DNA from 3 places in the Streptomyces sp. NPDC050485 genome. Region 1 is predicted to be linked to each of the others. Evidence: riboswitches for the same ligand, from Rfam matches in the RefSeq annotation. Region 1 holds a riboswitch; each other region holds the start of a gene.
What was found. Region 1 has a riboswitch for cyclic di-AMP ahead of ACIBK6_RS35230 (transglycosylase family protein). Riboswitches for the same ligand answer to the same signal wherever they lie in the genome.
Positions count from the first base shown of each region.

Region 2: it holds a riboswitch for cyclic di-AMP, as region 1 does, so the genes downstream of both, ACIBK6_RS15605 (C40 family peptidase) here and ACIBK6_RS35230 (transglycosylase family protein) in region 1, are expected to answer to the same signal.
Region 3: it holds a riboswitch for cyclic di-AMP, as region 1 does, so the genes downstream of both, ACIBK6_RS11140 (transglycosylase SLT domain-containing protein) here and ACIBK6_RS35230 (transglycosylase family protein) in region 1, are expected to answer to the same signal.

Region 1 is NZ_JBITHR010000026.1:94,754-99,933, reverse strand. It holds gene ACIBK6_RS35240 (cytochrome P450) at 1-983, shown strand, start outside; gene ACIBK6_RS35235 (transglycosylase family protein) at 1,083-2,063, shown strand; cyclic di-AMP (ydaO/yuaA leader) riboswitch at 2,327-2,494, shown strand; gene ACIBK6_RS35230 (transglycosylase family protein) at 2,498-3,223, shown strand; gene eno (phosphopyruvate hydratase) at 3,483-4,769, shown strand; gene ACIBK6_RS35220 (septum formation initiator family protein) at 4,871-5,180, shown strand, end outside.
Region 2 is NZ_JBITHR010000006.1:319,006-324,185, reverse strand. It holds gene ACIBK6_RS15625 (8-amino-7-oxononanoate synthase) at 1-807, shown strand, start outside; gene ACIBK6_RS15620 (DUF397 domain-containing protein) at 815-1,036, opposite strand; gene ACIBK6_RS15615 (helix-turn-helix domain-containing protein) at 1,037-1,924, opposite strand; gene ACIBK6_RS15610 (ATP-binding protein) at 2,169-2,603, shown strand; gene ACIBK6_RS15605 (C40 family peptidase) at 2,718-3,197, opposite strand; cyclic di-AMP (ydaO/yuaA leader) riboswitch at 3,202-3,397, opposite strand; gene ACIBK6_RS15600 (hypothetical protein) at 3,722-4,030, opposite strand; gene ACIBK6_RS15595 (ATP-dependent Clp protease proteolytic subunit) at 4,037-4,666, opposite strand; gene ACIBK6_RS15590 (lysophospholipid acyltransferase family protein) at 4,852-5,180, shown strand, end outside.
Region 3 is NZ_JBITHR010000004.1:407,879-413,058, reverse strand. It holds gene ACIBK6_RS11150 (STAS domain-containing protein) at 1-308, opposite strand, end outside; gene ACIBK6_RS11145 (class I SAM-dependent methyltransferase) at 609-1,250, shown strand; gene ACIBK6_RS11140 (transglycosylase SLT domain-containing protein) at 1,278-2,108, opposite strand; cyclic di-AMP (ydaO/yuaA leader) riboswitch at 2,112-2,303, opposite strand; partial or broken gene ACIBK6_RS11135 (RraA family protein) at 2,930-3,106, shown strand; gene ACIBK6_RS11130 (WD40/YVTN/BNR-like repeat-containing protein) at 3,326-5,180, shown strand, end outside.

The DNA.
Region 1 (5,180 bases):
CGGACCACACCCGCCTTCGGCGCCTGGTGGCGAAGGCGTTCACCCCGCGCACGGTGGCCCAATTCGCGCCGCGCGTACAGGAGTTGACGGATCAGCTCATCGACGCGTTCGCGGCGAAGGGCGAGGCCGACCTCATCCACGACTTCGCCTTCCCGCTCCCCATCTACGCCATCTGCGATCTGCTCGGCGTCCCGCGCGAGGACCAGGACGACTTCCGCGACTGGGCGGGCATGATGATCCGACACGGCGGCGGCCCGCGCGGCGGCGTCGCCCGGTCGGTGAAGAAGATGCGCAACTACCTCGCCGAGCTCATCCACAAGAAGCGCGAGAACCCCGGCGACGACCTCATCTCCGCGCTCATCAGGGCCAGCGACCACGGTGAGCACCTGACGGAGAACGAGGCCGCCGCCATGGCCTTCATCCTGCTGTTCGCCGGATTCGAGACGACGGTCAATCTGATCGGCAACGGGGTGTACGCCCTGTTGCGCAACCCGGAGCAGCGCGAGCGGCTCCAGGCCTCGATCGGCGCGGGGGAGAGCGGGCTCCTGGAGACCGGCGTCGAGGAACTGCTGCGCTACGACGGGCCGGTCGAGCTGGCCACCTGGCGGTTCGCCACCGAGCCTCTGACGATCGGCGGCCAGGACATCGCGGCGGGCGACCCGGTGCTCGTGGTGCTCGCCGCGGCCGACCGCGATCCCGAGCGCTTCGCCGAGCCCGACACGCTCGACCTCGGCCGCCGGGACAACCAGCACCTCGGATACGGCCACGGGATCCACTACTGCATCGGTGCGCCACTGGCCCGGCTCGAAGGCAGGACGGCGCTGGAGACCCTGCTGCGGCGCCTCCCTGACCTGCGGCTCGCGGTGGAACCTACCGATTTGCGCTGGCGCGGCGGGCTCATCATGCGCGGACTGCGCACCCTGCCGGTCGAGTTCACGCCGCCGCCCGGAACGACCTCATCTGACGAACCGTCAAGACTGTGACTTTTATGTGATCCCGGGTGCATCGACTTGTGACAGGCGTTCGAGTACGGCTACGTTCACCGTTCATTCGGCTCAGCAGTCACACGGAAGGCCTTATCCATGCGCTCCGGGAAGCATCGTCGGCCCCGCCAGGCACCCGCTCTCGTCGTCGCGGCAGGGGTGACCGGATCGGCCATCGCACTTCCGCTGCTCGCCGCGACCGGCGCCAACGCCGCGGACGCGCACTCCTGGAACCAGGTGGCCACCTGTGAGTCCGGCGGAATGTGGAGCGCCGACTTCGGCAACGGCCTGTACGGCGGGCTCCAGCTCTCGCAGGACACCTGGGAGGCCTTCGGCGGTACGGACTACGCCCAGCGGGCCGACCTCGCCAGCCGCGCCCAGCAGATAGCCGTCGCCGAGAAGGTGCTCGCGGCCCAGGGCACCAAGGCCTTCGCGAACTGCTCCAGCGGGCTCACCAAGGGCGGCGGCGCGGCCGATGTCGACCCGGGCCTGCCCGCGACGCCGGACCCGGCCGACCCGCTCGGGTCCATCGTGCCGACCGCTCCGGCGACCAAGGCGCCCGTCGCCCCGACGCCCGCGGTCCCCACCACCCCGGCCACGCCCTCGCCGGGCGCCACGAAGCCGGCCGACCCGGCCAAGCCGCCGACGCCCTCCGCGTCCACCCCGGCGAGCCCCGGCAAGCACCGCGGGGCGCCCGCACCGGAGGAGAGCAGGGGCGCGACGCCCGGCACCACCGGCTCCGGCACCGGTACCCCGACCGGACAGCCCGCCCCGACCGCCCCCGGCACTTCGGGCAGCCCGGCCGACGGCCGCGATGCGGGACGGCACGCCTCGCGAGGTGACGGTGGATCACGTGAGGCCGGCAACACCCCGGCCGCGAGCGGCGACTACACCGTCCGCCCCGGCGACAATCTCTCGGTCATCGCCGACGCGAACAAGATCCAGGGCGGCTGGCCCGCGCTCTACCACGCCAACGAGCGGCTGATCGGCACCGACCCGAACCTGATCCTGCCTGGCCAGAGCCTGCACCTGAAGGCCGCCGCGGCTGCCGTCGCCGCCCCGAACTCGGTACCGAAGTAGGGGTAGTTCGAGGGCGTATGTCCGTTCTGTCCAAGTGAGACATGGGTCTCTTCGCCCCAACTGGCGTGTCCCGTCTGCCCGGTCCGTCCGTCCCGCCCCCGACCTGCGGAAACGCCCCTTCTGTATCGGCAAGTAGGGGCGTTTTCTCCCCGATGGGCGTCTTTGAACATTGGCGGGCCGTGTGTTTTCGTCGGAACCGCTCGTCACCACGAGCCCCGTCGACCGAGCACGCCGAATCCTGCCGTCGGCCGACGGGAACAGTCGACGCTTATGCGCCGTAGGCAGGAGCGGGGGACCCAAGGTAAGTGCCGGGCCCGGCAGTTGAAGCAACTGTCGGCCGGCTTGGGGTGAAGACGGGCGCTGGGGCGCTCGGCCGGGCAGCTCACGCCCGAACCCGACAGCTCACCTCGCAGGCGTCGGTGAGGAGAACCTCCATGCTGCTTTCCGGCAAGGGCAAGCACCGTCGCCCGTCCAAGGCCGTCCGTGTCGTCACGCTGGCCGGCGTCACCGGCGCCGCTGTCGCCGCCCCGCTGATGGCGGCCGGCTCGGCCTCCGCCGCCTCCGTCCAGACCTGGGACGCGGTCGCCCAGTGCGAGTCCGGCGGCAACTGGTCCATCAACACCGGCAACGGCTACTACGGCGGCCTGCAGTTCTCGCAGTCCTCCTGGGCCGCCGCCGGCGGCACCCAGTACGCCGCCCGTGCGGACCTCGCCACCAAGGGCCAGCAGATAGCCGCCGCCGAGAAGCTGCTCGCCATCCAGGGCCCGGGCGCCTGGTCCTGCGCCGGCGCCGGCAACCTGACCTCCGGCGGCGCCAAGGCCAACGTGGACACCTCCGGCTCGTCGTCGTCCTCGTCCTCTTCGTCCTCTTCTTCCTCGTCGTCCTCTTCGAAGTCGTCGCCGTCCTCGAAGCCGAAGACCAAGCCGCAGCAGAAGACCCAGCGCACCGAGTCCGCGCCGGAGGCCAGCCGCGGCGAGCAGCGCACCGAGCCGGTCAAGCAGGGCAATGGCGAGTACACCGTCAAGGCCGGCGACACCCTCGGCCAGATCGCTTCCGCCAACGGCACCAAGGGCGGCTGGCAGAAGCTGTTCGAGCTGAACAAGGACATCGTCAAGGACGCCGACCTGATCTACCCGGGTCAGAAGCTCCACCTCGGCTGAGGCCGAAAAGCCCCAAGTCCCCCCGGTCCGGCGCGCATTCCCCCGTACGCGCCGGGCCGGGGTTCGTTCTGTTACCCGGCAGTAGTCCTGCGGTCCTTTGACCGGGATTCAGGGTCCTTGGGCCCTTTTTCGTCCCAGGAGGCGGGCACTCGGCTGGCCGGAGCCCCGGAGCCGGTTAGGCTCTTGTCGCAAGGCCGCAGCGACCCCTGCGCGGCCCCGCACTGCTTGCGTCACATCTAGCGTCACATCCCAGAAGGAGATGCTCGTGCCGTCCATCGACGTCGTCGTAGCCCGGGAAATCCTGGACTCCCGAGGCAACCCCACGGTCGAGGTCGAGGTCGGCCTCGACGACGGCAGCACCGGCCGTGCTGCAGTTCCGTCCGGCGCCTCCACCGGTGCCTTCGAGGCCATCGAGCTCCGCGACGGTGACCCCAACCGCTACGGCGGCAAGGGTGTCGAGAAGGCCGTCCTCGCCGTCATCGAGCAGATCGGCCCGGAGCTCGTCGGCTACGACGCCACCGAGCAGCGCCTGATCGACCAGGCCATGTTCGACCTGGACGCCACCGACAACAAGGGCTCGCTCGGCGCCAACGCCATCCTCGGCGTCTCGCTCGCCGTCGCGCACGCCGCCTCCGAGGCCAGCGACCTGCCGCTGTTCCGCTACCTGGGCGGCCCGAACGCGCACCTGCTGCCCGTTCCGATGATGAACATCCTCAACGGCGGCTCCCACGCGGACTCCAACGTCGACATCCAGGAGTTCATGATCGCCCCGATCGGCGCGGAGTCCTTCTCCGAGGCCCTTCGCTGGGGCGCCGAGGTCTACCACACGCTCAAGGGCGTCCTGAAGCGCAAGGGCCTGTCCACCGGCCTCGGCGACGAGGGCGGCTTCGCGCCGAACCTGGAGTCCAACCGCGCGGCCCTGGACCTCATCCTTGAGGCCATCAAGGAAGCCGGCTACGCCCCGGGCAAGGACATCGCGCTCGCGCTCGACGTCGCCGCGTCCGAGTTCTACAAGGACGGCCTGTACGAGTTCGAGGGCAAGTCCCGCTCGGCCGCCGAGATGACCGAGTACTACGAGGAGCTCGTCTCCTCCTACCCGCTGGTCTCCATCGAGGACCCGCTGTTCGAGGACGACTGGGCCGGCTGGAAGGTCATCACCGACAAGCTGGGCGCCAAGGTCCAGATCGTCGGCGACGACCTCTTCGTCACCAACCCCGAGCGCCTGGCCCGCGGCATCGAGGAGGGCTCTGCCAACGCCCTGCTCGTCAAGGTCAACCAGATCGGTTCGCTGACCGAGACCCTGGACGCCGTCGAGATGGCCCAGCGCAACGGCTTCAAGTGCATGATGTCCCACCGCTCCGGCGAGACCGAGGACGTCACCATCGCCGACCTCGCCGTCGCGGTGAACTGCGGCCAGATCAAGACCGGCGCCCCGGCCCGCTCGGACCGCGTCGCCAAGTACAACCAGCTGCTGCGCATCGAGGAGATCCTCGACGACGCCGCGGTGTACGCGGGCCGGTCCGCCTTCCCGCGCTTCAAGGGCTGAGAGCTGAGGGTCAAACCCCTAGCCAGTCGTACGTACGTCCCCGCACTCGGTCCCGTACCGTGTCCGGGGACGTATGTGTGTGACGGGGAGGCGGGAGAGCGATGGCCAAGGGCGCCAAGGTGAAGGACCGCGACCGGTTCTCCACCGCCGCCAGGATCAAGGTGCTCGGCGAGCAGACCGCCGCCCGCGTCTACCGCTCGCAGACCAAACGGCAGGCCCGCCGCTCCCGGCTCACCGGCCGGGCGGCGCTGCTCGTCCTCGTGCTGTGCTCGCTGGTCGTGGCGCTCGCCTACCCCATGCGGCAGTACGTCTCCCAGCGCGCCGACATCTCCGACCAGCAGCGCAAGGCCGCCGCCGCCCAGAAGGCGGTCGAACAACTGCGTGACGAGAAGGCGCGGCTCCAGGACGACG
Region 2 (5,180 bases), on a different contig from region 1:
GGCCCCCACGGCTCGCTGATCGTCTCCGACGCGGGCAACCACGCCTCCATCGTCGACGGCTGCCGGCTGGCGCGGGCCGGTACGGAAGTCGTGCCGCACGCCGACCCGGCGGCGGTCCGCAAGGCCCTGGACGCCCATGGCGGACCCGGGCTCGTCGTGTCGGACTCGGTGTTCTCGGTGGACGGCGACGCCGCCCCGCTGGCCCAACTCGCCGAAGCCTGCCGGGAGTTCGGTGCCGCACTGGTCGTGGACGACGCGCACGGGCTCGGGGTGCTCGGCGCGGGCGGACGCGGCGCGCCGCATGCGGCCGGACTCGCGGGCGCGGAAGACGTCGTCGCCACCGTCACCCTGTCGAAGTCGCTCGGCAGCCAGGGCGGCGCGGTCCTCGGCCCCGCCCGGGTCATCCGGCACCTGGTCAACGCGGCCCGTACCTTCATCTTCGATACGGGGCTCGCTCCCGCGTCGGTCGGCGGAGCGCTCGCGGCCCTGCGACTGCTGGGCGCGGAACCGGAGTTGGCAGGCCGGGCCCGGGCCGTCGCGGCCGAACTGCACGCACGGCTCACCGCCGCGGGGCATCTGGCGGTGCACCCCGACGCCGCGGTGGTCTCCGTGCGGGCCCCCTCGGCGGAGGCGGCGGTCGCCTGGGCGGCCGACTGCCGCGCGGCCGGGCTCGTGGTCGGCTGCTTCCGGCCGCCGTCGGTTCCGGACGGCATCTCGCGGATCCGGCTGACCGCCCGGGCGGATCTGACGGAGCGGCAGATCGACACGGCGGTGGACACGATCCTGCGGACCGCCCCCACCGCCTGACGGGCTATCAGTTATCGGCCGAGAGTGCCGAGATGAAGCTGTGCCAGGCCGGGGCGCCGAAGAGCAGCGCGGGGCCCTCGATCCGCTGGGAGTCGCGCACGGCCAGCAGCTCACCCTTGAGCCTGGCCGTCTCGACGCAGTTGTTCATGCCCACGCTGCGGCTGCTGCGCCGCCACGGGGCACCGTTGAGGGATGTACTGGAAGGAACGTGCGCAGGGCGTGCGGACATTCATGCCTCCCCACCCGCCGCGGAGGGGCCCGGTTCTTCCCGGGCTATCCGGGCGATGAGATCCAACGAGTCCTCGCAGGAGAGCGCGAGCGACTGAACGGTCTGGAACGCGGCGCTGTACGCCTCAAGGTCTTCTCTCCGTTCGAGATAGAGGCTACTCGTCAAATGGTCGAGAACGACCACATCCAGATCTGAAATGTCCGGAAACGAAAAGATAATGAAAGGCCCGTTGATTCCGACGTAGCCGCCGTAACGGAAAGGGATGACCTGCAACCGGACATGGGGCCACGCGGCGGCCGCCAGCAGATGCTGTAACTGATCGCTCATGGCCGCCGGTCCGCCCACCTGGCGCCTCAGTACCCCCTCGTCGAGTACCGCGCTGAGGGCGAGCGGCGGATCGCCCCGCAGCACCTCCTGGCGGGCGAGGCGCACCTCCACGAGCGAGTCCACCTTGTCCGGCGGCAGGGAGGTGAGCGCTGCCCGGGTCACCGCCCGCGCGTACGCGGGCGTCTGGAGCAGCCCCGGCACCACCGAGGTCTCCAGCGTGCGCGCCGTGCGCGCCTGCGACTCCAGGCTGATGAAGTCCCGGTACTGCGGCGGGAGCAGACCCCGGTACGCGCGCGCCCAGTGCTCCCCGCCGCCGTCCGCGGAATCGGCCAACGCCTCCAGGAGCACGCGGAGTTGGGGATCCCGTACCTCGTACGCGTCGAGCAGCCGGGCCACGTCCGCGGGCTTCGCGCCGCTGCGGCCGGTCTCGATGCGGCTCACCTTCGACTGGTGCCAGCCGACCAGGCGGGCCGCCTCCCCGCTCGTCAGACCCTTTCGGTCGCGCAACCCGCGCAGTTTCTCGCCCAGCTTGCGGCGGTGCACCGCCGGTCCGTGCCACATGGCCGTCTCCTTCGCCTCCGGCGCCTTCGGCGATGGGTAAGTGTGAGCCCAAATACGCTCCCCTGCCGCAGAGTTCACCGCTTTGAGCGACAGATATATGCATATCTTGGTGGATCGCACCCAAGACCGGCACGATGAGTGGCACTCTGGCGCGAAGCACAATCCGAGGCCGACGTCGTCTCCGTGAGCGCTCATCCGCCAGGAGTCCTCTAGCCGGCCCGGGTGGGAAAGGGACAGCGTCGCCATGGCAGACCATCTCGAAGCATCAGTCACTCTGCCGAGCGAACCCGCCTCGGTCTCCGTGGCACGGCGATACGTCGCCGAGGTCCTCACCGATTGGGGCCTGCCGTCCGACGACGAGACCGCCGACACGGTCCGGCTCATCGTGTCAGAACTGGCCACCAACGCCGTACAGCACACCTTCGGCCAGTCCCCCACCTTCACCGTGGACGTCCAGCTGGAACGCGAGGAGGAGCTGCGGGTCGGGGTGACCGACAGCCATCCGCGCTGGCCGAAACGATTGCCCGCCGCCGTCCAGCAGGACAACGGCCGGGGCATGGTGATCATCCGCTGGCTCGCGGTCGAGTGCGGCGGCCGGCTCTCGGTCGCGCCCACCGCGGACGGCGGCAAGACGGTCTGGATCGCCCTGCCGTGGACGGCTGCGGTGCAGAGCGGCTAGCCCCCGCCCCGGAGCCACTCTGGGGGGGAGCGGGCCGTCGTCCCGGTGCGTGGGCGCGCGCACCGGGACGACCTGGTTGACGGACCGTCAGCTGGGCCGTCGCCCGGCAGGCGGTCAGCCGACCCGCCCATACCAGACGGTGTGGCTCCAGATCCGTTCGAGGCGGACCACCGCGCCGGTCTTGGGGGAGTGCCAGATCTTCCCGTTCCCGGCATAGATCCCCACGTGGTACACGCGTCCTGACGAATGGAAGAACACCAGGTCACCGGCCTTGCGGGAGGAGGCGGAGACATGCCGGGAGTTGTTGTACTGCTGCTGCGCCGAGCGGGGCAGCTTCCGGCCCGCCTGCTTGAACGAGTAGAGCGTGAGCCCCGAGCAGTCGAAGCGGTGCGGTCCCGCGGCCCCGTACTGATAGGGCGACCCCTTCTTCGACTCGGCCACATGGAGCGCCTTGGTGGCGACGGCCGCGGCACTCGCCTCGGCGCACGGCGCCAGTATGGTTCCCCCCGCCACGGCGACGGTGAGGGCCGTGACGGTGCGGAGACGGAACAGCAGAGACGGGACGTGTGACGGGACATCTGTCTGCGCAGTCATGTCCAACCCTTCGTCAAACCGCCTGCGAAGGATGACCTGTCGGGTTCGGGCCGGCGAAGACGCCCGGCCGTCTGAACGGCTTCACCCCGAGGGACGGCCGACGGCCGGCCATCCCGAAGAACGCGGGTCCTCCACTCCTGCCGGTCCACTCCTGTCGACCAGTCGTCCGGAGCGGCGGCAGGACTCGGCGTCCGCCCGGACCGCCCCGCCGCGGTGGCGGGGGCTTGTCGTCCCAGGGATCTTCACGCACTGACTGTCATATTTACGTATCAAAACGGCTTTTTGTGGTGTTGCTCACGACTGACCTGTTCGGGTGGACACAGGTGGTTTCTTACCCCCGTAAGAAGGGCTGATGAGCCTCTCACCAGCGACGGAGCGATCGATTCCGCACGTTGTCCAGGCGCCATAAGGAGCCCATAAGGGTCAGCGGACGTAGCCGCCGGTGGGCCGAACGTGGGTACCCCGTCTGGTCCGTTTCGTCGGCCCCATGAGCGTGTCGGATGTCGCCGCCGCGCGCGGCGGCCTCAACCGGTGGTCTGCGGCGGCACCGTGAGCCGTCCCGCGCGGCGCTCACCGTCCAGCACCCGCAGGGCGCGGGTCAGCGTCCGGGCGTGCACCCGGGTCTCGCCGCGCAGATGCATCAGGGTGAGCGCGTCCTTCAGTGCGGCCGCCCGCCCGACCAGGGCCTGCGCGGCCCGCAGCGCGCCGTAGGTGTCGGGGCCGTGCGCCGGGTTGATGCGGCCGAGCAGATCGACCACTTCGAGGTAGCAGTCGATGAACTCGGCCTCGGCCCGCGTCAGTGCGGGCAGCGGCGGAAGTTCCGGTGGCAGCACGGCGGTTCACCGTCCGCGCAGCGAGGTCTTGCGGCTGACGAGTACGTGGTCGGCGAGTCCGTACGCCACCGCGCCCGCGGCGTCGAAGACCACGTCCCGCTCGATGTCGGCGGCCACCTGCTGGGCGGTCCGCCCGGTGTACCGGGCGAGCAGCTCGGTCAGGAGCGTGCGGCCGCGCAGCAGTTCGGCGGCCTGGATCTCCAGATCGGAGGGCTGGCCGCGCAGCGGCTCCTCGATCGCGGGCTCCTTGAGGAGCACCCGGGAGGCCGGCTGCACCAGGCGTTTGCCGGGCGCGCCGGCCGCGAGCAGCAGCGCGGCCACCGAACCCACCTGGCCCAGGCAGAACGTCTGCACGTCGCAGGTGACGAACTGCATCGTGTCGTGGATCGCGGTCATCGCGGTGAGCGAGCCGCCGGGGGAGTTGATGTAGAGCGAGATGTCCCGGTCGGGATCGGCGTGCTCCAGGTGCATGAACTGGGCCATCACATCGTTGGCCGAAGCGTCGTCGACCGGGGTGCCGAGAAAGACGATCCGCTCCTCGAAGAGCTTGGAGTACGGATCGAGCGTGCGGACCCCGGAGGCGGTGCGCTCCGAGAACTCGGGCAGGACATAGCGGGCGGCAGGGCGCTGGGTCATGACGTACCTCTCCTCGACCGGATACCTCGACCAGATGTAAAAAATGTACAGGACGTACAGATCGATGAGAGGTGGTTTCGCTCTCGGCGAGCGGGGGCCTGGCTCAATAGGCGCTCTCCCGGTGATCCCCGGGGGTGGCTAGCGTGCGTCGGCGCGGGGGTCACCTGGGGAGAGGGCTCACTGACGTGTTCTATTACGCATTCCGTCTCGTGGTGCTGGTGCCGCTGCTGCGGTGGCTGTTCCGCCCGTGCGTCGAAGGGGCGGGGCGGGTGCCCGGGGCAGGTGCGGTGATTCTCGCGGGGAATCACCAGTCGTTCACCGACCAGTTCCTGCTGGGGGTGACGCTCAGGCGCCGGCTGACCTTCCTGGCCAAGCAGGAGTACTTCACCGCGCCGGGGCTCACCGGCCGGGCGACCGCGGCGTTCTTCCGCGCGCTCGGACAGATCCCGGTCGACCGCTCCGGCAAGGCCGCGGCCCAGGCTGCGATCGACACGGCGCTCCAAGTGCTCGGCGC
Region 3 (5,180 bases), on a different contig from region 1:
CCCGCGGCAAGGATCTTCAGATGCCAGGGCCGTACGCAGACCACGGCGAGCTGGCCGCCGCGCTCCCGGATCCTTCGGTGCGCCCGGCACAGCAGCGTAAGGACGGCGCAGTCGAAGAAGGCGACCGGCCGCAGGTCCACGATCACCCGGGCGGCCAGCGGGTGCGTGGCGGCGTCGAGGTGCACCTGTACGCCGGGCGCGGTGGCCAGGTCGACGGCGCCGTGGATCTCGACCACCGTGAACCCCTGCCTCAGATGGGAACGGGCGTTGCCGCACGGGTCCGGCAGCAGCCCTGGAGGCAGCGGCACTGGTGCGGAGACAGCTGGCCGAGCGGTTGTTCCCATGGCGGCTCCCGGTGCGGAACGACTCCCGCGGATACGGGAGTACACGGTCGTCGGGCAGTCACCGTGATCCGGGGTGACGCACTACCACCCTAGGAACAGGCCCGCATGCAGAAACGTGCACCCTCTCAACAGTTCACCCTGCGGGGTGAACGAAAGTTGCGCCACCCCCCACACGAGTACCCCGTGAGGGCGGTCGCGGCAGTCACAGGGGCCCAACACATTCGGCCCATTGCCGTTTCGGCGGACACTGGCATGCTGTGCGCCGTGGAAGATCAAGGAAGCCATGACTCGGTCCGCCGCAGCTACGACGCCGTCGCCGAGACGTACGCCAACCGCCTCCGTGATGAGCTCGCCGGCAAGCCGTTGGACCGGGCGCTGCTCGCGAGCCTCGTCGAGCAGACGGAACCCGGCGCGCCCGTCGCGGACCTCGGCTGCGGGCCCGGGCACGTCGCGGGGTGGCTCGCCGAGCGGGGCGTGAGCGCGGTCGGCATCGATCTGTCCGCCGCCATGGTCGCCCTCGGGCGCCGCGAGAATCCGGCGGTGGAGTTCCGCGAAGGGGACCTTCTGGCGCTGCCCGCAGCCGGCGGCGAATTCGGGTCGGCCGTCGCCCTGTACTCGGTCATCCACCTCGCGCCGGCCGAACTGCGCCGCGCCTTCGAGGAGGCCCACCGGGCGCTGCGCGGCTCCGGTCTCCTGCTCGTCGCGTTCCACGTCGGTTCGGAGGTGCGGCACCTGGACGAGTGGTGGGGCCATGAGGTCGACGTCGACTTCCACTTCCTCGAAACCGCCCGGGTCGCGGAGGCACTGACCGCCGCGGGATTCACCGTCGAGATGCGGATGGAGCGTACGCACTACGCCGACGAGGCAGAGACCCGGCGCGCCTATCTACTGGCGCGCCGGGTCTGAAACCTCCCCAGGCACGGGAAACACCCGTCAGTAGGCCCCGTGCACGTTGTCGATCGACCCGTAGGTCTTGGCGGCGTAATTGCACGCGGCGGTGATGTTGGCGACCGGGTCGTAGAGGTCCGTTGACGTGCCGGGCACGTGGAAGGCGGCGAACGTGGGCTGGATCACCTGGAGGAGTCCCTTGGAGGGGATGCCGGCCATGGCGTTGGAGTCCCAGTTGTTGATGGCCAGCGGGTTGCCCGACGACTCGCGCATGACGTTGCGGTAGATGCCGTTGTAGGTGCCCGGGATGCCGTGCTGGGCCATGATGTCCAGCGACTGCCTGATCCAGCCGTCGAGGTTGTTGGTGTACGACGAGACGTTCGTCACGGCGGCGGTGTTCTGGGTGGTGAGGCTGGTCTGCCGCGCGGAGCGGTCGGCCCGGCCGGACGCGGTGGCTCGGGAGGTGCTCGCCTGGTCGGCAGGGGTTGCCGCAGCCTTCGCCGGGGAGCCGACCGTGAGCTTGAGGCCGGGGTGGATCAGGGCCGGGTTACCGCCGATGACGCTCCGGTTGTCCTGGTACAGCTGCTTCCAGCCGCCGCTCACGCTGAGCGCGTCGGCGATCTTGGACAGCGAGTCCCCCGAGATGACGGAGTAGCTCGTGGCGGCGGCCTTCACCGCGGTGATCGGCTTGGCTGCCGCGACTGCGGGCGCCGCGGCCTTGACGGCAGTGCCGGTGTGCACCGATGCCGGTGCGGCAGCGGCCGTGGTCGCGCCGATCACCGGAATGGCGAGCACGGCGCCGCCCGTACCGGCGGCGGCGAGGCCCCGGGTGAGCGAGTTGGACTTGGGGCGGCGGTGCTTGCCCTTTCCAGGCATGTGAATTCCTCTCCTTCGCCTGCGAGGTGAGCTGTCGGGTTCGGACGGGAGCTGTCCGGTCGCAGTGCGGGTGTGCACTCGACTTCACCCCTTAGCCATTCCGGAATCCGGATCGGCGGCTTACCTGGGTCCCCCGCTCCTGCCGTACGTGTGTGGGAGGTTCCGGACGGCGGCAGGATTCGGCGTTCCATCCGGATTGCGGTGAACCTAAGCGAATGGGCGGACCGGAAACAAGACCGGAATTCAACGGAGGTGATCCGGAATAGGGATTCCCTAAAGTCCCGCACCCCCACGGACCTCCGTTCCGGCCCCCAACTCTCTTGCGCCAGACCCGAAATGACCCTCACCCCCTCCGCCCGTAGATCACGCCGCACGTGACCCAATTCACTCGCCCGGCGAGGCCCCCGAGACGTGCACACAAAAGCGCCCGGGTGCAGGCAATAGCCCCCAATTCCGACATTCTCGATTCGAGAGCGGGGGTTGCTAAACTGTAGTATTTCGGACAAATCCCTACTCGGGATTCACCGACGCCACCCATCCCCCGACGGCCAGGGCGCCGCGTGATCCGGGCCGTGCGCGCCCGCAGAGCCTCCAGACAGCCATTCGCGGCGTGCCCGGTCTCCCAAGATCGTCCCGGCGCGTCCCAGCCCGCCCCAGCGCTGAAGGTCGCATTACCAGGAGGCCACGCAGGCGTCGCGATCAAGAAAGGATGGCGGAGGACATGAACGGCACCAGCGAATGCAAGAACATTCCCCCCAACCGCCCCCGCCGACCACACCCGCTGACCTTCTCGTCGTGAATCAGGCGCCAGGAACCAAGCGTTTGCCGGTGGATACGTGCGCGCCGTCACCCAACACCGAGGAATCGCGGCATTCGTGGCCGAGGGGCTGAATCGGGATCCCGCCGCATTGCGCGAGGTGGGCTTTGCTGTCTTCACTCGGGGCGTCATCCCCGTCCCGGGGGTCACAGCGGCTGCCGAACCGTCAATCGTCCGGTGAGCTGCGGCCGTGTGCCGGTGCGGACCGGAGACGTCGCGGTGGCCGGCGAAGCGGGCGGTGCCGTCAAGCTCCCCGCCGCCCCCTGAGCGCTATCGCCAACTGCCGTATCTTGGCCGCGAATTGATCGAACCTCCCCTTCCCCTACTGACGCGTCCACGCCAGGATTCCCTCTCGGCGGTCGGGCCGCATCCGGTGCCCGCCACAGGGAGGAGAAGGCAGATGCCCCAACGGCATCGGCGGCGGTACATCACCTGTACCGTCGCGGCCGCCGCGTTCGGCCTGGTCGGCGCTCAGGCCTTCGCGGCCACGGGTTCCACTACACCCAGACCCTGGAACGCGCGTCATCAGGCCGATATCGGCAAGCAGCACACCCAGCAGATCCGCTCCAAGTCGGCCAAGGGCCTCACACCGGACGGCGGCGACGGCGGCTCCGACGAGGCGCAGAACTCCGCCGAATCCACCGCCCAGTACACCGAAGCGCGTACCGCACCCGGCGTCGTCGCGCCCGGCGCCTACGGGGCGGCCTGGGCCCAGTTGCAGTCCATGCGGCACACGCAGGGCGCCTGGGGCCATGTCACGTCGAAGGCGTACGACTCCGACGACCCGCGCTACCGCGACATCAACTCCAACTCCAGCGGCGGCTCGGGGAAGGTCACCGGCCGCATGACCGGGCTCGCCGCCGACGACCAGGGCTATGTGTACGCGGGCGGCGCCAACGGCGGTGTGTTCCGCTCGAAGACCGGTGGCGGCAACTGGCAACCGATCGCCGACAAACTGCCCTCGCTGTCCACGGGCACCCTCGCCCTGGACGGCTCCAACCGGCTCTGGTACGCGACCGGCGAGTCCAACACCGGGGCAACCTCCTTCGTGGGGACGGGAGTTTACGTCCTCTCCGATCCTGGGCACGGTCAGTTCCAGCCCGGCGGCCGGGTCGGCGGCGCGGAGTTGGAGAGCACCACGATCCACGCCCTGCGGTTCGCCGGAACCACCGTGTGGGCGGCCACCAGCCGGGGCGTGTGGTCACACTCCACCACCGCCCTCTCGGGCCCGTGGAAGCTGGAGTTCGCCCCCAACCCCGACTATCTTCCGGGTGGTTCCAAGGCGGCCGACCCCTCGGCCCCGTACAAGAACATCGCCAATGACATCGCGGTGGATCCGAAGGACCCGAGCAAGGTGCTGCTCGCCATCGGCTGGCGTGGTGGCGACACGTACAACGGGCTCTACAGCAGGCAGGGCGGCGAGTGGAAGCCGGTGTCCGGCATCGGTGATCTGCCGACGAGCAGCGCCGACGTGGGCAATATGACGTTCGGCGCGGCGGCCGACGGTTCGCGCCTGTACGCCATCGACCAGTCGCCGGCGCAGATGGCGTCCAACCCGGACAGCGGCCTGAAGGGCGTGTACGTCTCCACGTCCGGGTCGCCGTTCGGGCCGTGGACGCTGATAGCGGACTACACCAAGCTGAAGGCATCCGGCTCGGCGCTGCAGAGCGCGGGCTACCTGCCCGGCATCCAGTCCTGGTACAACCAGTTCCTCCAGGTCGACCCGAACAACGCCGACCACGTGTACCTGGGCCTTGAAGAGGTCTTCGAGACCAAGAACGGCGGCACGAGCTGGGTCACCCCCGGCCCGTACTGGAACTTCCCGTTCCCGTGCTGGAGCATCGACCCGGCCAAGCAGACCGGCGACTGTTCGCCGACCACACATTCCGACCAGCACGCGGTCGCGATCGGCAGCTACCAGGGCCAGAGCTACGCCTATGTGGGCAATGACGGCGGGCTCTACCGCCGCCCGCTGAACGGAGCGGTCGACTCCGGCGGCCATGCCAAGGACTGGCAGTCCCTCAACGACGGCACCATCGACACACTCCAGTACTACTCGTTGGGCGTCGGCAAGGACCTCACCTATGGCGGCGTCTCGGTCACCGGCGGGCTGCAGGACAACGGCCAGTCGATCCTGCGCGGCCGCGACAAGGTGATGGGCTCGAACTTCGGCGGCGACGGCGGCGACACCATCACCGACCCGGGCAACGGCTGCGACATCGCCCAGGAATACGTCTACCTCGATATGTGGGTCA